4 regions of the Paenibacillus sp. ALE2 genome follow, and region 4 is predicted to be linked to each of the others. Evidence: riboswitches for the same ligand, from Rfam matches in the RefSeq annotation. Region 4 holds a riboswitch; each other region holds the start of a gene.

Region 1 (2,201 bases), 1.5 Mb from region 4:
GCAAATCAACCCGAAAGGTTTCATAAGGATAATTTTTTTTCCATGTACGATCGTACGCTTGAAGCAGTTTTTCTCTGGATAAATAACCGTACAAATCTGTTTCAGCCTGATAGGTCACGACAGGCTTCTCTGGCTGTGATTCCGTATAGCCCAGCTCGGAACGGGCAAAGTCCAAGGCGTGTACGATCGCTTCTTGTTTGCTGATGACCTTTGCATTCATCAATGATTCCGGACTTGGATTGCTAAGCGAGGGAATAAGCAATTGAAAGATAAAAAAGCAAATCAGGCCAACCCCGCCCAGCAAGCCTAATTTTTTGAAGTTGGCCGTGAGCACGACCGGTTTCCCGATAGGATTCATGAGTTTCCTCCTTAATCTGTAAATAAGAACATCCATTAAAGATATCATACTGCACAGGTTCCCGCCAACAGACCAGCGATATTCATGAAAACAGAGTGAAAGCACTTTAAAGTTTTAATAAAATTAGATAAGCTGTGATTAAGCGATGCCCAATCGCAAATTAAAGCCAATTTCACGTTTTTTCGGCGAAATCGGTTTTGTGATCTGGATAGAGAAGGATTATAATCTTGAGGCAATGCCTATGAAATATATGGGTAATGACATACATTTAAGCCGAATTTCTGTGAGAAAACGGGGGAACCATGTTACTGGGGGGAATTTTACAGCCGATCCTGATGGATCGGAAGTGTAAATAGGGCATACTGTGCTGCCCGAATCCGTCAGCTAACCTCGTAGGCTGTGGGCAGGAACCAAGTCAGGCACTCGGTTTTCCGGTGTCTTTTTTTGTGTGTATAAGTGTGAATAAAAGTTTGCTGAGTTAAGGACGCTGCGCGTTCCATTTGATCTTCCAATCGCTGTTGCCACTGAATTTTTTTTGATTTTCTAGACCTTGATAAGGGTAAAATTCAGAGTCAAAGGCGAGCGCTATCGCTTCTCCAGATTCAAATGGACCGCTTCGCTGCTGCCCGCCTTAAAGTCATCAAACGTTCCATGAGGTAGTTACGTATAAAGTGTAGTGAGTATTGAAAGGCAAAAGTATCCCGCTTTGCGGATACTTTTCTGATTTATAAAAGAAACTGAAAAGAATTGGTGATTTTATGAGCTGAGCGTTCTCCATGCTCATAGTTCACCAAGGAGGAGAAGTGATGAATAAATGAATCCCAATGCAAGCTGGCTTCGGCTTTCTCCACCGCAAATATTCGTTGCAGGCTTTGCCATTATCATTCTAATAGGTAGTTTATTGTTAATGCTGCCCATCTCTAATACAACAGGAAAACCACTCGCGTTTATAGACGCTTTGTTTACTGCCGCTTCCGCGACCTGTGTAACTGGGCTTGTCGTTAAGGATACAGGGCTCTTTTTTACAACCTTTGGTCAAATTGTCATCGTTGCGCTGATTCAGATTGGCGGACTTGGCTTTATGACTATGGCTACCTTGATCGCGCTGGTGTTCAAGCGTCGGATTTCCTTGCGGGAGCGCCTTATTTTGCAAGAAGCGATGAATCAGACCTCTGTCGAAGGAATTGTCGGATTGATCCGCAAGGTGCTATGGTACTCGCTGATGATTGAGGGCGTATGTGCAGCTATTTTTTCGATTCGCTGGTCATTTGATATGCCTGTCGGCAGGGCGATTTATTTTGGGATCTGGCATGCCATTTCCATGTTTAATAACGCTGGTTTTGATTTGTTCGGTGAATTTCGCAGCCTGACAGGTTATGTATATGATCCGATTGTTAATTTTACAGCCATGTTTCTCATTATTTCGGGTGGTATTGGTTTTGTAGTGATGTCTGACCTGGCAGATTATCGCAAGCGTAAGAGACTGTCCTTGCATACCAAGGTGGTACTCAGCATGACAGCTGCTCTGATTGTCGTCGGGACGCTTGTCATTTTTGTATTTGAGTTTACGAATCCGAAGACGCTTGGCTCGCTTGATTGGGGTGGTAAACTGCTGGGTTCTTTATTCCAGTCCGTTACCCCTCGCACCGCAGGTGCCAACACGCTGGACATTGCAGGCTTGCGGCAGGCTACGCAGTTTTTTATCATCATACTCATGTTTATTGGGGCTTCGCCTGGCTCCACTGGAGGCGGGATTAAGACCACTACATTTGCTCTGCTCATTGGAGCGGTGTTTTCGATGCTGCGGGGACGGGAAGACATTGTGCTGTTCCGGTACCGACTT
Region 2 (2,201 bases), 1.5 Mb from region 4:
TTTAATAAAATCTTGAAAAAAATTACCCAGCCCTTCACCGCGCCGCGTCAATCCCCTCATAAAAGCCGCAGCAACCGAAAACCCCGAAGCAGCCGAAGTAAACATCATCATCGTGACGAACGCCATCTGTGTCAGATACGTAAGCCCGCTTTCTCCGCTATAATGTTGGAGATTCGTATTGGTCATAAAGCTGATTACCGTATTAAAGGCCAATGATGCTTCCATATTACTGTTCCCAACCGGATTGCCCGGGAGTATAGCCTGCAAGCGCAATAGCAGGTAGCTGATCCCCACAAGCACCACATTGGTTGCAATGAAACTCATAGCGTACGTCGTCCAATGCATGCTGTCCTGTTTCTTCAAGCCTACAGCCTTATAAATCAGCTTTTCCGTTCCACCAAAAATCCGATCCGTCCGATTCGGTTCATTCGAGAATACGTGATACATATAGGTGCCCATCGGCTTTACCAAGAGCAACAATATGATGATCACAATCCCAATTTGCAGTAGCTCCATCCTCTATTCCTCCTTAAAATGCTCCTGCATTTGGAACAACAGACCTGATTCAGACCATCCATTGAGTGCACACGTTTGCGAAAATCTGCATCTCTGATGCTGCATTCTTGATCTGCTGTTCCCGCCTGCTCGATCCTATAGTTGACTAGAATTTTTCAGGATTCAGGAGTGCATAGATTAAATACACGAACACAATAGCCGTAAGTCCTAGCACAACGATCATCCTCTTCGCCCTCCTTTTGAGGTCTGTGCATCACACCAGCGTACAAACAGCAGTATCACTCCATAACTCACAGCCATTACGAGCAGCATGTATAAATCCATCATGTTCATACCCTCCGTATCGCTTTTCAGATCTTTATTTCCGATTCCATCATAAAATCACAAAGCAGCTATGTTATAAGTGCTTATCCGTTCAGCAGGAAACCCACCTCTCCGTTCAATGTGTAGATCACATGGTCCGCTCCCAATCCCCGATAAATTCCTTGTGGATTACAGCCGTGCGTAATAACATAGATCAATTCTGATGTTAGTGGCCGACATATTTGCAGGAAACGGCAAGTTAGATTCAAGCTGTTTTCGAACAAATACACACTACCAATTTCTTTTTTAGGAAAATTCCATTTTCCCGCTTGCATCGTATTGATGCGCACAATGTGCTCTACACCCATTTTTTTGAGCTGTCGTTCCTCCTGGGTGCTATTTGTGAGAACTGCAAACGCCAATTTTTTGAACATAAGCAATTTCACAAAACTTCTGCCCGCTTCATTCGGTGCAGTGACAATAATTAACCGACCTTCCATCAGTAGCTCCTCTCCCGGTATAAAAAGACAACAAAAAGAAGCCGAAGGAAAAAGGCTTCCTCCGGCTTCATACATTCCATGATAAAATAAACCATGGCTGCACACGGCGGTTTGTTGCCTCTCCCTGTACGCTTACGAGGTTAGCTGTCGGATTCGGACGTGAGAGTCGCCCTATTTACGGCACTTGGCCGGAAAATTCACCCCATGAGACACACGGCTTGCAAAGCCGTATATACTCGTTGGTTCCCCCGCTTTTGCAACTGCAAAATTCAGCGCTTTAGACAATTCGTTGTTGCTTCATTGTTGTTAATTTGAAATTACGTCTTGAATCATACACCCGTGCAAGGAAGACTGTAAAGCTCAACGGCAAGGCTATAAATCACCCTTTAGAGCATAGAAGATTAAGGATAACGCTTACAACCAACCTATGCTTCTCGTATCTCTCTAAAACTCTGTATTTCACCCCTTTTTGAAAATGAAAGGCATGTCAATATTGGCGTAGGGTATGGTACGGTTGCCCTTTATTTATAAAAAAGAAAGAAAATGCGCTATATGTACTAGATAATTATCGAATGAAGCCTTTTTTATGAGAAGAAACACCTCAATTTGCTCCATTTGAAGTGCGATTTACCGTTTTGAACAAAAGACGATTTTACAATGCACAATGTCTGTAGACTCTTCTGGACTTGCAACCCCTTGTTGAATTGTTCACAATTTAATTGTAAAATATTTAATTAGGAGGGATATCATGAGCGTATATAAATATGATGCACAGACCCTACAAGGGGCACAAATTCCGTTATCCACATACGAAGGGAAAGTTCTTCTTATCGTGAATACTGCCAGCAAATGTGGGTTAACCCCCCAGTACAAGGCGCTACA
Region 3 (2,201 bases), 2.8 Mb from region 4:
AGTCGGAGCCTGTGCCATGTCCGCATCTTTCGGGATGCATTCCAAGACCCAGCCGGGTCACACCGACCATAGGGAAATATTGAGCAAATCCCGTCAGCTCATTCTCTTCGTCCAGGACCGCAACATATTGCTCTTGGCGAAGCGTGGGACTTCCAAATTCGACTTCAAGCGCCTTCATTTGTTCCCAGGGAAGCCAGCCGTATATGTTGTAGGGGGGATCATAGCGCCACTCACAGATTTCAGCCGCTTGATGCTCGTCCATCGGTACGATCCGGTAGTTGGATATTGAGGCCGGCACTTTTCCATTCCTCCTTATGCAGGTACTTCAATCATTAACCACAGATTGTAGACAAGTTGTAGGAGAATGGCAAGCGTGTTTATTTCGTACCTAAGTCGGGTATACATTCAATAAGAAGGATTTACTGCTCATATGCTCCCCCAGCGGTGACGGTAAAACCGACGATGTTCGCTAAAATTGAAACCTTTTGAGGTGTCAGTTCGTCAGTAATGATAATCATTGCTGATGTAGTGGACATAAAAAACCGCAATTCGATTCCGGCCAGAATCAAATTGCGGCTAGGGTTAGCTTGCTGTGCGGTAGTTATTCTACGTTGTCGTCATCAGGAATATCTGAAGCTACAGAATGGTAAGCGTCTGTGCTCATAATTCTTTTTGCACCGACATAACGGTTAGCGTAATAATTTTCGTTCAGTGAGCTAACTACTACACCACGTGAAGTCGAGGAGTGGGCGAATTTACCTTCACCTACGAAGATACCTACATGGGAAACGCCTCTTCCTGTGGTGTTGAAGAACACCAGGTCGCCTGGTCTCATTTCATCGCGGGATACAGAAGAACCCATTTTGAATTGTGATCCAGATTGATGCGGCAGTTTAATTCCCAGTTTGTTGAATACATACATTGTGAAGCCGGAGCAATCGAATCCCTCGAGTGTAGTGCCTCCGCTTCTGTAGTTCGTTCCTTTGGCATCTTGGATGACCTGGTCCATCTTAGAGTCTGCAAATGCACTGCTGCCACCGAATGTAAAAGATGTAAAGGCAATGGCGAGACCCATGGCTGCGATCGTTAGCTTCTTCTTCAAAAAAAATATACCCCTTCCAATGCCTGCGAGGTTAGCTTAAGGATTCGGTAGAAGGTTCCCCTATGACCACTCTGTTGCGAGATCAATTCACCCAAACTGGTTCCCCCGCTTCCTAGGTGCCAGGAATTAGGCTTAACTTAAGATGTGCACCTTGGAGAGCAGTATTCACGACAACGATGTTTTTAAGATAAAGGTTACAATAAAGATTACAAAGTTGTTACTATCAGTTCACTGCGATTATTGTAACAAAGACAGCAGGCTTTGGCAAATGTTTCATCGCAAAAAGTTACAAAAAAAATCTGTTCCTAACGCTCCAGGAACAGATTCTGTTAACAGTATTCAGTTATGTGCCGTTTGCACGGGAAAGAAAAAAGTTTTTTCGACAGCTGAAAATACAGAAGAGAGGATATTGTGAGGGGTTAGCCTCTGCTGGAGATATCGATGTGCCATAGCCGATACTGTGAACTGATATGCCACAGCCTGACCAGACTGGTAACAAAATGATACGATTGTTGGAGAATCAGTGCCAACATACCCGTCCAAATCATCGCCACGGTGCCAAATAGACCGAAAACTAGCAACACACAAGTACCGAGCAACAGGGATACACCAACAGCCGGAAGAAGCTGGCGAAAGAAGGCGAGCAGGGAGGATAGTATGGTGTGACCACTGACAGTGCCCAGCTGCATATACAGGATGCACTGCCGAATGACCCAACCGTAAGCTATCCACCCCATGGCATAGGGCAACAAATGTAGCAGGTAAGAGGAAGATTGCAACGTTCCTACTACAATAGGATAGAGTCTCGGTACCACCCAAAAGGCGGGAAGCAGCAGCAAACCCAACTCGATGATGTAATACAATAGCGATGACATACCGTGGCGTTTCATCCCCTTGAAGAAGGACAGGCTTTGCGGTTCAGACGCATCGGTATGCAGGCTTTGATATATGCCAGCTCTAATGAAGGGAGTGATTAGTATGCGCAATACGGTCGCCCCTAGTAATATCCACAAGTACACATGTACTTCCCGGCTGTCCATCAAGGCGATCTGGCCCTCCATCCAAAACAAGGTCTTTCCCAGTTCGTTTTGGCTCTGAT
Region 4 (2,201 bases):
TACAAGTTTGTCACAGTCCCCCGGCTACTTCACACATCGGAACGAAAATAACAGTATGTCTAAGCCTCGTATATACCAACAACGTAAAAAGGCTGCCTTGACGAGCAGAATGCTTCTGCTTGTAAGACAGCCTTTTTTAGCGATAAACGACCGTACTGATAAGAAGTCGTCCCAGTTATATGTTGTGTGCTATAATATTAAGTTTACATAATATATATTATGTTTAATGAAATCAAATATATGCACAATGCTATTTATCAATAACGTACAGTTTCACATTTTGGAAGCCGAAGTCGTTCACGAATGATTTGTTGCCAGGGATAAAGATATCAATCCGCTTTCCGGTAATAGCGCTGCCCTGATCACGGGCAACGGCTACAAAAGAATGGTCTGGCAAGCCGGGATGGGAATAGCCTGTAACTAGCACCTTTGTTCCCATAGGAATGACTTTCGGGTCTACTGCAATTGTACCCAGTTTAAGCGGATTACCGTAGTAATCGACTGCACCCCATTTGCCATTTTCATCAGCTGCGGCTGAATATGCTGTTGCTTTAACATCAACAACTTTACTGTAATTGAATGTTTTGCCCCATGCTTCAATTGTTGGCCTCTCATTCGCTGGTGCTTTCTCCGTAAGTAGCTGTGGTTTCGAATCCGAAGCCGCCTTCACACTTTTTTCGTCTGGCACTTTAATTTGTAGACCTGCATATATGTTGTTGGACGCAATATCCGGGTTAGCCTTCGTCAAGTCATCTACCGATACCCCATAACGTTGAGCAAGCAAAAAGAAAGTATCGCCTTCTTTGGCAGTATGAAGCGAAGCAGCATTTGCTACTCCAGCTGTCTGTGCCAATCCTGCAATCGCTGCGGCAAGCACCGCAAATTTCATGGTTTTTCCAATATGTTTTAAGTGTTTCAAAGATATGTACCTCCTCTGTTGTGCCTGCGAGGTTAGCTGTCGGATTCGGGCTCAGGAGAAGCCCTATGCTTGCGCAATTCACCCCTAGGTCATATTCCATACTTTTTATGATGTATTGGAACAATGGCCGTTGTTACGTCCCCCGCACTTCCCATAGTTTGAGTCCAGCACCTGAGTATTTATTATCATAAGTGCTGCCTCGGTAAGTTTTGGCTTACTGCATAATATCACAATTTTGTAACCTTATCTGCATGAAAATGTTGGGAACCTTGAACATCATACTACACTCATTACAATTTTGTCATTAAGAATCCGTTTTTTGTTACGAAAATATGGAGATATGGTGACAAAAAAAGAAAAGCCCTCCGTGAACCATCGTCACGAGAAGGGCTATGTCAATATTTTATAAAAGCATTTTCTTACAGTACTTTAGCAAGAAAGTCACGAGTACGATCATGGCTTGGAGTACCAAAAACTTGCTCAGGCGTGCCTTGCTCTATAATTTGGCCGTTGTCCATAAAGATGATCCGATCCCCTACTTCACGGGCAAAGCCCATTTCGTGCGTCACGATCACCATCGTCATGCCGCCTTCAGCGAGCTTCTTCATTACATCTAGAACCTCTCCAACCATTTCAGGGTCCAGAGCTGAAGTAGGCTCATCAAACAGCATTACGTGCGGCTGCATAGCCAGAGCACGTGCTATCGCTATACGTTGCTTTTGACCGCCAGATAACTGGTTCGGGTAGGTATTCTTCTTATCCTCAAGACCCACGGTCCGCAGGAGCTCCAACGCAATTTTCTCCGCTTCTTTCCCCGATTGCTTCTTCACCTGCGTTGGTGCAAGCGTCAGATTCTGCAGTATTGTTTTATGCGGAAACAGATTGAAATGTTGGAAAACCATCCCCATCTTCTCTCGAGTCGCATTAATATTATGACCACGGGCCGTAATCGGCTCACCCTCAAACAAGATTTCCCCTTCTGTTGGCTGTTCCAACAGATTCATACAACGCAAAAACGTACTTTTCCCCGAACCACTCGGGCCGATAATGACGACTACTTCACCTTTGGCGATATCTATATCAATGCCTTTTAAAATTTCATTCTTACCGAATGATTTACGCAGTTGTTTAACGGTGATCACTGGCTCTCAACTTCCTTTCCCATAAACCCAACAGCTTAGATAAGCTGAATGTCATTACAAAATAAATAGCGGCTGCGATTACGAACGGACTTAAGCCTTCGTAGGTAATATTCTTAATGACCTGGGCTTGATACATAATG

The links. Region 4 has a riboswitch for cyclic di-AMP ahead of ACXHJ1_RS18735 (3D domain-containing protein). Riboswitches for the same ligand answer to the same signal wherever they lie in the genome.
Region 1: linked by a shared signal. The riboswitch ahead of ACXHJ1_RS12085 (TrkH family potassium uptake protein) and the one ahead of ACXHJ1_RS18735 (3D domain-containing protein) in region 4 are both predicted to bind cyclic di-AMP.
Region 2: linked by a shared signal. The riboswitch ahead of ACXHJ1_RS00210 (hypothetical protein) and the one ahead of ACXHJ1_RS18735 (3D domain-containing protein) in region 4 are both predicted to bind cyclic di-AMP.
Region 3: linked by a shared signal. The riboswitch ahead of ACXHJ1_RS06215 (C40 family peptidase) and the one ahead of ACXHJ1_RS18735 (3D domain-containing protein) in region 4 are both predicted to bind cyclic di-AMP.

The regions. Positions count from the first base shown of each region.
Region 1 is NZ_CM134213.1:2,774,874-2,777,074, forward strand. Features, by position in the region: gene ACXHJ1_RS12080 (CPBP family intramembrane glutamic endopeptidase) at 1-358, opposite strand, end outside; cyclic di-AMP (ydaO/yuaA leader) riboswitch at 620-772, shown strand; gene ACXHJ1_RS12085 (TrkH family potassium uptake protein) at 1,173-2,201, shown strand, end outside.
Region 2 is NZ_CM134213.1:43,959-46,159, forward strand. Features, by position in the region: gene kdpA (potassium-transporting ATPase subunit KdpA) at 1-516, opposite strand, end outside; gene kdpF (K(+)-transporting ATPase subunit F) at 662-739, opposite strand; gene ACXHJ1_RS00210 (hypothetical protein) at 924-1,319, opposite strand; cyclic di-AMP (ydaO/yuaA leader) riboswitch at 1,433-1,604, opposite strand; gene ACXHJ1_RS00215 (glutathione peroxidase) at 2,068-2,201, shown strand, end outside.
Region 3 is NZ_CM134213.1:1,448,106-1,450,306, reverse strand. Features, by position in the region: gene ACXHJ1_RS06220 (GNAT family N-acetyltransferase) at 1-298, opposite strand, end outside; gene ACXHJ1_RS06215 (C40 family peptidase) at 602-1,102, opposite strand; cyclic di-AMP (ydaO/yuaA leader) riboswitch at 1,108-1,245, opposite strand; gene ACXHJ1_RS06210 (hypothetical protein) at 1,522-2,201, opposite strand, start outside.
Region 4 is NZ_CM134213.1:4,270,503-4,272,703, reverse strand. Features, by position in the region: gene ACXHJ1_RS18740 (polysaccharide deacetylase family protein) at 1-51, shown strand, start outside; gene ACXHJ1_RS18735 (3D domain-containing protein) at 251-919, opposite strand; cyclic di-AMP (ydaO/yuaA leader) riboswitch at 926-1,099, opposite strand; gene ACXHJ1_RS18730 (amino acid ABC transporter ATP-binding protein) at 1,339-2,061, opposite strand; gene ACXHJ1_RS18725 (ABC transporter substrate-binding protein/permease) at 2,048-2,201, opposite strand, start outside.